One region of the Clostridium sp. JNZ J1-5 genome, then DNA from elsewhere that is predicted to be linked to it. Evidence: a T-box and tRNA genes for the amino acid it is inferred to sense, from the RefSeq annotation. Region 1 holds a T-box; the other holds one or more tRNA genes.

Region 1 (7,036 bases):
TAACATATTATTCTAGACATACATATCCAATTATCATTTCAAGTATTCCTTTTTATATTGCTTGACACACTTCTTTTGCTGTCATACTTTCTTTAAATGAATCGGGTGCTAAAAAAAATTTCATAGACTCTTCATATTTCACTATTATTTTATATTGTTATTTACTATATAATGGCATAGTATATTGATACTAATGGTCTATATACTTTTTTAAATTAAATAGATATGGAATTATATCTAATAGATTTTTAGGGTATAGTAATATATAAAAAGATATGAAAAGAGCGTGATAAAATGTCAAGTCAGATTATGCAAGAAAAGGCTAATAGACTTATAAATGAAAAGAGTCCATACTTATTACAACATGCATACAACCCAGTTGAGTGGTATCCATGGTCAGATGAAGCCTTTGCAAAAGCAAAAGCAGAAGATAAGCCAATATTTTTAAGCATAGGCTATAGTACCTGTCATTGGTGCCATGTAATGGAAAGAGAATCCTTTGAAGATGAAGAAGTAGCTAAATTGCTTAATGATAATTTTATATCCGTAAAGGTGGATAGAGAAGAAAGACCAGATGTGGATTCAGTTTATATGGATGTATGTCAGGCTGTTACAGGCAGTGGAGGATGGCCTTTAACTATAATTATGACAGGGGATAAAAAACCTTTTTTCGCAGGGACTTATTTTCCTAAACGTGGTAAATATAACATGCCAGGAATTATGGACATTTTAGAAAATGTAAGTGAAGCATGGAAAAATAGAAAAGAACAAATTATAAGTAGCAGTAACAAGATAGTAGATGAAATAAAATCTAATTATCATAGTACAACTAACAGAGAAGAAATAGGTATAGATGTGGTGGAAAGAGCTTTTAGAGATTATTCTTCAGCTTTTCAATCAGAATATGGTGGATTCAATAGAGCACCTAAATTTCCAACCCCACATAATCTATATCTACTATTAAGATATTGGAAAGTCAACAATTCAGAAAAAGCACTGGAGATGGTGACAAGAACTTTAGATTCCATGTACAAGGGAGGAATCTTTGACCACATTGGTTTTGGATTTTCAAGATATTCTACTGATGAAAAGTGGCTTGTACCTCATTTTGAAAAAATGTTATACGATAATGCTCTTCTAGCTATATGTTATTTAGAAGCGTATCAGGCAACAGGAAAAAAACTTTATAGTGAAGTAGCCGAAAAAGTATTTACTTATATTCTCAGAGATATGAAGCATACTGGAGGCGGATTTTATTCTGCTGAAGATGCTGATTCAGAAGGAGAAGAAGGAAAATTTTATTTATGGTCCTATGAGGAAATTATAAGTCTTTTAGGGGAAGAAAAGGGAAAGTTGTTCTGTAATTATTATGATATAACCCAAAGGGGAAACTTTGAAAACAGAAACATACCCAATCTTATAAATACTAATTTAGATGAAATAGAAGATAATAAACAGACAAAGGACATTTTAGAGGATTTATCTAAAGATCTTTTCATATATAGAGAAAAAAGAATACATCCTCATAAGGATGATAAAATATTAACTTCATGGAATGGACTTATGATAGCAGCCCTTGCTTATGGTGGAAAAGTACTAAAAAATGATTCTTATATTAATGAAGCAAAAGAAGCTGTAAGATTTATATATGAAAAATTAGTAAGAGAAGATGGAAGACTTCTTGCTAGATACAGAGAAGGAGAGGCAGCATATCTAGCATATTCAGACGATTACGCCTTCTTAATATGGGGACTTATAGAACTATATGAGGCTACATTTGATTTTCAATATTTAAAAAAAGCTACCGATTTGAACAATGATATGTATAGATATTTTTGGGATAAAGAAGATGGAGGCTTTTTTTTATACGGAGAAGATAGCGAAGAGCTTATTTGGAGACCTAAAGAAATTTATGATGGGGCTATACCTTCAGGTAATTCTGTTGCTGCCTTGAATATTTTAAAATTAGGAAAACTTACAGGAGATTTAGAACTAGAGGAAAGAGTAAAAAAGATGTTCAAAGTATTTGGCGGCAGAGTAAAAGAAATTCCAACTGCCTACTCTTATTTTATTATAGCTGTATTATACAGCAATATAAGTGGAAAAGATATTGTTATATCAGGTGAACAAAATAATCATGATGCAAAAACCTTAATTAATGAAATAAATAAATCTTTTCAACCATTTACAACAGTAGTTTTAAATAATGGAGATGAGGAACTTTATAAAATTGCTCCTAATGTAAAAGAAAAAGCCAGTATAGATGGTAAGACTACAATTCATATATGTGAAAATTTCTCCTGCAGAAGACCTATTACTAATATAGAAGAAGCAATAAATGTTTTAAAATAGCCTTAACCTACTAATAGAAAGTTTTGAATGAATGTAAAAATCAACATTCATTTAAAACATAGTCTAAAATAAGAAGGCGCTCTCCATTAATGGACTTGACAAAGAGAAAATAGTGATAATATAATTAGTTGTAAATAATATAGTATGTAAAATTCGTTGAAGAGAAGAGTATCCTTTTAAAAACTTAAAGCGAGTAGGAGATGGTGGAAGTCCTATAGTATTTTAACTGGAGAAGAGAGCCTTGGAGAAGCTAAAAGCCGTTAACTGCGTTAAAGTTTTGAGTTGGGCTATAACTTAGTCAACTAGAGTGGTACCGCGGATATATCCGTCTCTGTTTTTGCAGAGACGGTTTTTTGTTGTCTTATAATATTCTAAAATTGCGGAGCAATTTTTTAGTGGATAACTAATAGTGAAAGGTGAATAATGATGGATATTTTTCTCCGTCTTGCTACGAAAAATTTTAATTTTATTTAATTTGTTAAATATAGTTGCCCTATGGCTAATTCCTTTAGAAAAGCTAGACATCTGTTTTTCTACAATTAAAAACTTTTCGTAATGTTGATGGAGAAAATTTATCCTTAACTGTTAACTATTAGCTATTCACTTAATAATTTATAAGAAAATTACATCGTAATTTTCTTATGAAACTAGCTTATATTAAATGGGAGGATAATAGAAATGGATTATAAAAAACTTGTTGCAGAGAGAATTAAAGAACATGTAGAACTAGAATTAGATACCATAGAGGGACTAATAGAAATACCTCCAAAGCCTGAAATGGGAGACTTTGCTTTTCCATGCTTTCAACTAGCTAAAACTTTTAAAAAGGCACCTAATATGATAGCAGGTGAGTTAAAGGAAAAGATCAACGGAGAAGGCTTTGAAAGAGTGGAAGCACTAGGGCCATATTTAAACTTTTTTATGGATAAAGGTGCATTTGCTAAAACAACATTAGATAAAGTGTTAGAAGAAGGGGACAGATATGGAGCGTCAAAAGTGGGCAGTGGAAAAAATATAACTATAGACTTTTCTTCACCTAATATAGCTAAGCCTTTCCACGTAGGTCATTTATTTAGCACATCAATAGGTAATGCATTATATAGAATGTTTAGTTTTGAAGGTTATAATCCAATAGGAATAAATCACCTTGGAGACTGGGGAACACAATTTGGTAAGCTTATATCTGCTTATAAAAGATGGGTAGATGAAGATGCCTTAGAAAAAGAACCTATTAAAGAGCTTTTAAGAATTTATGTTAAATTCCATGATGAAGCAGACAAAGATCCATCCCTTGAAGATGAAGGAAGAATGTATTTTAAAAAGCTTGAAGATGGAAGTGCTGAAGAAGTAGCTCTTTGGGAGAGATTTAAGAGTTTAAGCTTAAAAGAATTTGAAAAGGTATATAAACTTCTTGGAGTTAAGTTTGATTCATATGCTGGGGAAAGTTTTTATAACGATAAAATGGATTCAGTAGTTAAAGAACTAGAAGAAAAACAACTACTTGTAGAAAGCAATGGAGCTAAGGTGGTAATGCTTGAAGAAGAAAATATGCCTCCATGCATAATTTTAAAAGGGGATGGAGCAACTATATATGCTACTCGTGACTTAGCAGCAGCTTTTTATAGAAAGAAAAATTATGATTTTTATAAGAGCATATATGTAGTTGGAGGAGATCAATCTCTTCACTTTAAACAAGTATTCAAAACTATAGAGAAAATGGGATATGATTGGGCTAAGGATTGTAAGCATGTAAGCTTTGGGCTTGTAAGATTTGCAGATAAGAAGCTTTCTACAAGAAAAGGCCAAGTAATTTTCCTTGAAGAGCTTTTAAATGAGTCCATATCTAAGACTATGGAAGTTATAAATGAAAAAAATCCAGATCTTGATAATAAAGAAGAAGTAGCAAAAAAAGTTGGAATAGGTGCAGTAATATTTACTTATTTAAAGAATAGAAGAGAAAAAGATATAGTGTTTAATTGGGACGAGATGTTAAACTTTGAAGGAGAAACAGGCCCATATGTTCAATATACTTATGCTAGAGGAAAGAGCATACTAAGACGTGCAGGAGAAGTAAAAGGAGAGCCTAACTATTCAGCTCTAAACTCAGTTGAAGAATTTGAACTAGTTAAGACACTTGGAAACTTTAATGAAGCTATATTAAGTGCTATAGATAAATTGGAGCCATCAACACTTACAAGATATATAATTGATGTGGCAAAAGCCTTTAACAAATTCTATAATGCTCATAATATAATGGCTACAGAAGATGAAAATATAAAGATAGCAAGATTAAAAATGGTAGAGGCAACTTGCCAAGTAATTAAAAATGCACTTAATCTACTAGGAATAGAAGTAGTAGAGAAAATGTAGTAAGGCTATATTTTAAGAGATTGTTGATTTCGTATAATATCGAAAATAATTCTAGATTTAGTATAACAATTGCAACTAAAGTTAAGCAGTGAACCAAAATTTTAATTTTGAGTGAATCGCTTACTCCTTGGAAGAATGACAAGGAGTTTCTCATTATAATGAACTCAACAATCTTTAAAATAGCCTTGGACGTGCTAATTGAAAGCTTTAAATGAATGTTAAAGGCAAACATTCATTTAAAGCTTTTTTTATTGGCTATGTTTTTCGATTTGTGCTATTTGGATTTTTATATTAAAATTGTTATAGAATAGTTTATCCGATGACTACCCGCTCTAATACTCCTATCTTCTTCAAAGTGGGAGTAAAGAGCGGCTACGTCCCTGGATAACGATTTCTAAGCTTCAGCGGGAATAAAAACTCCCTCTGAAGCCAAGAACTCTGTTTATCATGAAGAGTTATTTGAACTAGATTTTTATTGGAGGTAATGACAGTTGTATATAAAGGAACAAGAGAAAAGGTTAAGTATAAATAAAAAAATATATAAGCACTATGAAATAGATAAGGTTATATTTTATGATATTGAAACCACTGGTTTTGATAGAGAAAAATCAAATATTGTATTAATATCAGGTGGATATTTTATTGATGATAATACATTTATAGTAAAACAGTATTTTGCAGAAAATTTGGAAGATGAAAAAGAAGTGCTTTTAAGCTTCAAGAAAGATTTAGAGGAATTTAACGCGTGGTGTTCCTATAATGGAAAGGCTTTTGATGAGCCTTTTATAAAAAAGAAAATGGAACTTAATAACATAGATTTTATGGAGCCTAAAGTACATTTAGATTTATACAGAATGATAAGACCTTATCATAAGCAGCTAGGTATAGAAAGATGCAATCTTAAAAGTGTAGAGAGGTACCTTGGAATAGAAAGAAAAGATCAAATAGATGGTGGACTAAGCGTTGAACTATATTATGAATTTTTAGAAACAGAAAATCACCATTTGAGAGAGATAATTATGCTTCATAATTATGAAGATGTTTTAAACTTACCTATAATTTTTAAATTAATTCATGAAATAGAAAATAACAATGACTTAAAAAGAGAAAATTCTATTACTGAAAAACAGCTGAGTTATCTCAAGTACCTTATGAAAAAAAATAAAATTGTAATAGAAGCTGATATTGAGAAGATATCTAAAAAAGCAGCTTCTAGGATTATAGACAATATACTTAAAGGAAATTTAAATATAGACGAATTTAATAATATAGTAAATAATAGCTATTAAATTTAAAATTAATTAAATATAAACATAAATTAATGGGATGTTTAATATTTATTATCTGGGTGGTATAATTATTTAAAGGAGGGGTATTTATGAAAATCGGCGAAATAATGCAGAGCAACATCATAATGTTAAGTTCTGAAGATAATATTAAAAAGGCACTTGATGTTATGAATGATAATAAAATAAATGGAGCACCAATTGTGGACAGGGATAATAAGCTTCTTGGTATTGTTGTGAAAGCAGATATTTATAGATTTTTAATTGAAGAAGGTCACTATGATACTTATCCTATTTCAAGCATTATGACAAAAGATGTTGTAAGTGCAAACAGAGAAGAAGATGTTATTGAGGCTGCGAAAAAACTTATAGATAATGAAATTGTTGCAATACCAATTGTGGAAGATGATAAAGTGGTTGGAATAGTTTCAATGGAGACTATAATTGAATATTTTGTAAATGCTAAATAAGTATAAAAAGAGGTAGGAATTGTCCTACCTCTTTGATTTATCATCTTGCTTTTCCTTGTACATTGGGCAGTGAGAAGAACAGCTTCCACAGTCACATTGACCAGAGGCCTTCTTTTTTGCACTTTTTACAAGGATGAATATAGCAAAGACTACGATTATTCCTGTTATTATTATTTCCATCATAAAAATCACCTCTTTTATAAAGATATAGTGAAATGGCTAAAATCTATTTAAATTTATATTTAAAGCTTACCCAATAAATAAGGAGCCTACATTGTATACTAAGAAAGAAGCTATCCATGCAAGAATCAGTTGATATATAACTGAAAATGCAGCCATTTTATTTCCGTATTCTTTTTTCATAGTAACTACAGCTGACATGCAAGGTGTATATAAAAGTACGAATACTAGGAATCCATAAGCTGTAATAGGAGTAAAGTAATTTGGTAAAATAGTTGCTAAATTACTTCCAAATATAACTCCCATAGTACTTACAACAACTTCTTTAGCCATAAGTCCAGTAAGAAGTGACACTGATGTTTCCCAATGACCAAAGCC
Region 2 (7,036 bases), 1.2 Mb from region 1:
GAAATATTAGTAGAGGTTGAACAATTAAAGAGCAAAAGAAATAGTGAATCTACTCAAATAGGAAAACTTAAAAAAGAAGGAAAAGATGTAAGTGGCGTAATGGCTGAAATGAAGGAACTTGCTGACAAAATTAAAGAACATGATGTAGAACTTAGTGAAGTAGATGAAAAAATAAAATATATAATGCTTAGAATACCTAACATTCCAAATCCAAATGTTCCAGAAGGTAAAACTGATGAAGATAATGTTGAGATAAGAAAATGGGGAGATCCAAGAAAATTTGACTTTGAATCAAAAGCTCATTGGGATATTGGTGTTGACTTAGGATTGTTAGATTTTGAAAGAGCAGGCAAAATAGCAGGTTCAAGATTTACTGTTTATAAAGGTTTAGGTGCAAGACTAGAAAGAGCTATAATAAACTATTTCTTAGATATGCATACTATAGAACATGGATATTTAGAAATACTACCTCCATACATGGTAAATAGAGATAGTATGATAGGAACAGGTCAACTTCCAAAGTTTGAAGAAGATGCATTTAAGGTAGAAAATAACGGTTATTTCTTAATACCTACAGCAGAAGTTCCTGTAACTAATCTTTATAGAGATGAAATATTAAATGGGGATGAACTTCCTCTAAAACATGCTGCATATAGCGCATGCTTTAGAGCAGAAGCCGGATCAGCAGGAAGAGATACAAGAGGTCTTGTACGTCAACATCAATTTAATAAGGTTGAGCTTGTTAAGTTTGCAAAACCAGAACAATCTTATGATGAGCTTGAAAAGTTAACTCATGACGCAGAAGAAGTACTTCAAGGATTAGGATTACCTTATAGAGTAGTTAGAATATGTAAAGGAGATTTAGGATTTACAGCAGCTCTTAAGTATGATATAGAGGTATGGATGCCAAGTTACAATAGATATGTAGAAATATCAAGCTGTAGTAATTTTGAAGATTTCCAAGCAAGACGTGCTAATATAAGATATAGAGAAGATGCAAAATCTAAACCAGAATTTATTCATACTCTAAATGGATCAGGAGTAGCTGTAGGAAGAACTGTTGCAGCAATACTTGAAAATTACCAAAATGAAGATGGAACAGTAACAATTCCAGAAGTATTAAGACCATATATGAGAAATGAAGAGGTTCTTAAGTAGTATAATAAAAAATGGAAAGTAAATACTTTAAAATAAGATTTATTATAGTATAAAATTTATATATAAAAAAGTTGACAATGCGGCGGTATCTTGTTATAATAAATATCGTCGCAACTAGGAGAGATGGTCGAGTTGGTTTAAGGCACCGGTCTTGAAAACCGGCGTACGTGTGAGCGTACCTAGGGTTCGAATCCCTATCTCTCCGCCATTATTTTTAATAAGTTTTACAAATAAAATGTTTATTGACATTTTTATATTATTATATTATAATGTTTAAGTGACATCTGGAGAGATGGTCGAGTTGGTTTAAGGCACCGGTCTTGAAAACCGGCGTGCGTGTGAGCGCACCTAGGGTTCGAATCCCTATCTCTCCGCCATTATTTTAATAAAAAATTCAATTGTAGGACATGGAGAAATACTCAAGTGGCCGAAGAGGCGCCCCTGCTAAGGGCGTAGGTCGGGTAACCGGCGCGAGGGTTCAAATCCCTCTTTCTCCGCCATAACACTCAATTTTAATTGGGTGTTTTTTAATGAGGATATAATCCCTATGTAGCATAGGAGCTATAGTGGCATTAGATGATCTGCAGTATAGTTTAATGTTTGATTTTTTATAGTTCCTATGTTAATATAAATATGTTAAATATAGATATGCGCGAGTAGCTCAGTTGGATAGAGTAGCTGGCTACGAACCAGTTGGCCGGGGGTTCGAATCCCTTCTTGCGCACCAAAAACCTTGTAAACACTAAGTTTACAAGGTTTTTTATATTTTAACTATAAATAGGATTATAGTTAAAATATAAATTAGAGTTTTACGATATACTAATATATAATAAATTTTAAAATAATAATATTTTTTATAAGGAGAGAAGAAGATGAAAATAACAGTAATAGGCTATTGGGGAGCTTATCCTAATAAGAATGAAGCTACTTCAGGATATTTACTTCAAGGTAAAGATTATAATATATTAATAGATTGTGGCTCAGGAGTACTTTCTAAGTTACAAAATTATATAGAGTTATCAAAAATAGATGCAGTTATTTTATCTCATTATCATGCAGATCACATATCAGATATATTTTCATTCCAATATGAAGCTGCTATTTCTTCAAGCTTAGGAAAGAGAAAAAAACCTTTAGAAATATATGCACATAACTTAGATTCTAAATTCAATGATTTAAATTACAAAGGTATGACTATAGCTAAGATAATAGATGAGAATACTAAACTTAGATTTGGCGATTTAGATATAAGTTTTAAATGGATAAAGCATGAAGTCCCTTGCTTAGCCATGAGATTTGAGGAGCAGGGGAAAGTTGTATCATATAGTGGTGATACAGAATGGTGTAACAATGTGCTAGAAATATCAAAAGATGCTGATTTACTAATATGTGAGACCAGTCTTTTTAATAATCAGATAGAAAAAATAAAAGGCCATCTTACAGCTGGGGAAGTTGGTAAGATAGCCAATATGTCTAAAGTTAAAAAATTAGTTTTAACTCATTTTCCTCATTACGGCGATTTAGATGATTTAGTTAAAGAGGCTAAAGAAGAATTTAATGGTGAAATATACAAAGCAGAAACTGGACTACTATTTGAATTATAGTTTAATTCCTATTCTCTCCCCCATATTTACTTTACATTCATAGCCCTTATTAGTTTGATATATTATATCTTTATCTATAGAGACTACACCTTTTTGCAAAAATAATATAGTAGTAGATCCTCCAAATTTAAAGTAGCCTTTTTCGTCGCCTTTTTTAACTTCTTTAAGTGGAGTGTAAGTTTGGACTATAGATCCAACACAAGTAGCACCTACATCAATGTAGAGTACATCACCAAAGTTATGAGAATGAAATAGACTATACTCTCTTTTATTCTGGCAAAACAACTTTGGTATTTTCTTTAAGGCAATAGGGTTTACGGAATAATATTGCCCGGGAATTATATTAGTTTTTTCACATGATCCATTATCAATAAAGTGAAATCTATGATAATCAATAGGAGCAAGTCTTAAAATAAGACAGATACCACCTAAATATTTTTCAGCAAGAGAATCATTTTTTATAAGTTCCTTTAGACTATAGGTAAATCCTTTAACTTGAACCAAATTGTTGATATCAATATTTTCATAAGCAAAAAGCCTTCCGTCCCCAGGTGAAATTAATACATTAGCATTATAATCTATTGGGCGTACTTCAGTAATTAAAGATCTAGTAAAAAAATCATTAAAACATTTATAACTAGATTTAGGATCTTTAAAGTGTTTTTCATCTATATTAAATTCATTAATAAATTTTTGAATTTTTCCTATGCTTAATTTAGAATCACATATCTTTCCATAAATCTTTGAAAATAATTTTTTCTTAATTAAAAGTTCTAAGGATTTCATTCCTATTGGAGAAGAATAAGTCCATTCTAAGTATTTGTCTCCTGCAACTTTTTCAATTTCGTATTCTTTGTTTTTTCTATTAAAATATTTAATCATAAATTATCCTCACATATATATGACATTGAATTAATTTAGCTAAAGCTATATTAACATAAAAATTAACCATTTTATATATTAGAATGATAATTTATCTTTAAATGGCAAGTATAATAAGAAGAATAAAAGGCACATTCCAAGTATAATAAAAGGTACAAAGTATACAGGATTATTTGGTAAATAATCCAATGGAGTAGAATAAGGTCTGTATCTTAAGTAGCAGTAATTTGCATCAATTAAATAGTTAACAGGTATAGTTACGCAAAAATATATAATAGTCCATTTAATAGTCTTTTTTAATGAATTTAAATTTGGGGTATATTCATGAACAAATATCATAAAAAATACAGAAATTAAAATCCCGCCATGGGATATAAAAAATTGGATAAATATATAATGAGGAAAAGGATATATGGAAGTATCATGAAAAAGTAGAGCAACGGAGGCACCACCAAGTCCCCAAAAATATAATACATCAAATATTCTCCGGCTTTTACTGAGCATAACCACAATAGAAAGAATTATCGATAGTCTACATAAATACAATGGTAATGCTTCTTTTAAATTAAGTTTTCCATTAGTTATATACCAGATATAAATAGAAATTTGATGAAAGATTAAGGTTATTCCAATAATGTTTGAAACTTTTTTCTCATATTTAGGTTTTTTCAAACTCTCTTTAAAAATATACATTAATAAAATTATTAATATAACTATAAGTAAGCACATAATATGAGGTATAGAAAAAGGCTTTAGAGCTTTTTCTTCATTAACTGGTTTCCAAAATAAATTCCAAAAATCCATAATAATCACCTCTTTAAAATTGGATATATTTATTTTCTGCAAATATATAAAGATTAATCTATAAAATAATTACTTAGTATGTAAAAAGGGTTGAGATATATTATAATAATAAGTATAATGAATAGAGAGAAATTATACTGACTGGTCATCATAAATAATTTTTGGAGTGATATTGATGAATAAAACTAAGGGAACTATATTCAATGCGGCTATAAAAATTTTTTCAGAAAAAGGCTATAATGGGGCCACTATGGATGATATAGCCATAAATGCAGGGGTGGCCAAGGGAACATTATATTATCATTTTAAAAGTAAAGAAGAAATATTTAAGTACATAGTAAAAGAAGGCATGAAAAAAATAAAAACAGAGGTCCAAGAAGAGGTAGAAAAAGTAGAAGACCCTATAAAAAGGTTAAAAACTTTATGTAAAATTCAATTAGAATTAGTTTACAAGAATAGAGACTTTTTTAAAGTAATAATGAGTCAGCTTTGGGGAGTAGAGTTGAGACAACTAGAACTTAGAGAAGTTGTTCAAAAGTATATAAGTCTCATAGAAGGATACATAAAAGAAGCAATAACAAAAGGAGTTATAAAGGATGGAGATGCCTCTTTTATGGCATATACATTTTTTGGAGCATTATGCTCTACAGCAGTATATGAGCTAATAAATAAAGACGGGATAAATATTGAAGAGATAATAGACAATTTAATAAATTATATGTTATATGGAATGTCTAAATAATTTAAGATAGCATAAAGCTAAAAATAAGGCTTTATGCTATTTTTTTATTTTACCTATAAAAAGTATCATTAAAAAATTATTGACAACATAAATAAAAAGGTGTATAAATAAACTGACCGGTCAGTTTATACTGAATAGTCAGTTTAAATTGTCGAGAGAAATCTTTAATAAGCAATTAATACAATGAGTGGGGTGATATAGTGAAATTTTTAAAGATAGCTGGTAGAGACATAGCTAGTATATTTAAAAACAGATTTATTAGAATATCTGTTACAGCAATTATAATTGTACCTCTTCTATATAGCTTACTCTATCTAGCAGCCTTCTGGGATCCATATGCTAGATTAGATCAAATGCCAGTGGCTGTTGTTAATTTAGATAGCGGAAGTGTAAAAGATGGAGAAAAGGTCAATTATGGTAAAGAGATTGAGGATGGACTTAGAGATAATAAAGAAATAGGCTTTAAGTTCGTCTCCAAGCTAGATGAAGCAAAAGAAGGATTAAAAGGTAAGAGTTATTATGCAATTTTTGTTATACCAGAAGATTTCTCAAAAAAAATAGTACAAGTTAAAGACGGAAAAATAGATAAGCCATCTATAGATTATATTGCTAATGAAAAGAAGAACTTTTTAGCAGCTCAAATAAACGGAAAAGTTGCCGGAGAAATAAAAGCAAAGGTTATAAAAAGTATATCAGAAGAATTTACTAAGGTTACTTTTAATAGCTTATATGAAGTTAAAGATGGTATGGAAAAAGCTGCAGATGGAAGTGGAAAAATTGCAGATGGAGTAGGACAGATTAAAGATAAAGTTCCTCAAATGCAAGACGGTGTTAAACAATTATATGATGGTTCTGGAGCATTAAATGGTGGACTAAAAGAGTTACAAAGCAAAGTTCCACTTATGGGTAGTGGTATTGGACAATTAAAATCAAAAGTAGACATGGCTGCAGATGGAGTAGCTAAACACCCTGAGCTTAAAGGTTTAGTTAGCGATGAGAGCATAAATGGTGTTAAAACTATTATGAATGATGCTAAAGTTTTGCAAAGTGCAGATACTTCAGCCCTAGAAATGTTACCATCTATAGCTACAGCACAAAATTTAGGACTAATGAATAAAGCAGTAAATGACTTTTTAGCAATAGATATGAATAAAGCAAAGACTATAATGAATATGCCTGGAATGGATAAACTTACAGATCCAAAAACTATTCAAAATATGTCAAAATTAATGAAAGATGCAGGAGCATTAAAAGCTATTGATGCTAATAAGGTAACTCCATTAATTGGATTACTACAAAATTCAAATAAGTTAAAAGGAATAATGGATGAAGCTAGCAAATTAACACAGGTAGATGTAAATGGAATAAATACTTTTTTACAATCACAAAAGGCATCATCAGAAAAGTTTATAACTAGTTCAAACCAGTTAAATGCACATAAACAAGAACTAGAGGCTGCAATAAAAACAAATACAAACTTAAGCCCAGTTCAAGTACAACAACTTCTAGGAATAGTAGAAGGATATAGCACGTTAACAACAGAAACATCTAAAAATATGCAAAATTCAGCTGTAGCAATGAATGAAATGGGTAAAAACATTTCTGGACTTGCTAATCTTCAAAAGGATTTAAAAGAAAATGCAGATGTTATAGAAGGTGTTAAAGCTGCTTTGAGCGATGAAAACATAGCATATCTAAAAGCTGTATTGCCTCAAGTTTTACAAGTTAAACAAGAACTTGACAGTAATGCAGAAAGCTTAAATGCAGTAAATGGATTATTACAAACACTAGGAACTACAGATGTAAAAGCATCTTTAGTAAAAATTCAAACTCTACAACAAGATAT

The links. A T-box is a leader RNA that pairs with one kind of tRNA and senses whether it is charged. The one in region 1 lies ahead of argS (arginine--tRNA ligase), so its partner is inferred to be a tRNA-Arg.
Region 2: it encodes a tRNA-Arg, which carries the amino acid that the T-box ahead of argS (arginine--tRNA ligase) is inferred to sense. The anticodon was not compared.

What each region holds. Positions count from the first base shown of each region.
Region 1 covers NZ_CM132773.1:855,008-862,043, reverse strand. Annotated here, with positions in the region: gene ACWW38_RS04275 (thioredoxin domain-containing protein) at 295-2,352, shown strand; T-box leader at 2,500-2,688, shown strand; gene argS (arginine--tRNA ligase) at 3,031-4,722, shown strand; gene ACWW38_RS04265 (ribonuclease H-like domain-containing protein) at 5,214-6,011, shown strand; gene ACWW38_RS04260 (CBS domain-containing protein) at 6,101-6,478, shown strand; gene ACWW38_RS04255 (FeoB-associated Cys-rich membrane protein) at 6,503-6,661, opposite strand; gene feoB (ferrous iron transport protein B) at 6,728-7,036, opposite strand, start outside.
Region 2 covers NZ_CM132773.1:2,017,880-2,024,915, forward strand. Annotated here, with positions in the region: gene serS (serine--tRNA ligase) at 1-1,158, shown strand, start outside; tRNA gene ACWW38_RS09845 (tRNA-Ser) at 1,276-1,366, shown strand; tRNA gene ACWW38_RS09850 (tRNA-Ser) at 1,445-1,535, shown strand; tRNA gene ACWW38_RS09855 (tRNA-Ser) at 1,568-1,658, shown strand; tRNA gene ACWW38_RS09860 (tRNA-Arg) at 1,809-1,885, shown strand; gene ACWW38_RS09865 (MBL fold metallo-hydrolase) at 2,031-2,762, shown strand; gene ACWW38_RS09870 (phosphatidylserine decarboxylase) at 2,757-3,644, opposite strand; gene ACWW38_RS09875 (YwaF family protein) at 3,723-4,448, opposite strand; gene ACWW38_RS09880 (TetR/AcrR family transcriptional regulator) at 4,624-5,190, shown strand; gene ACWW38_RS09885 (YhgE/Pip family protein) at 5,391-7,036, shown strand, end outside.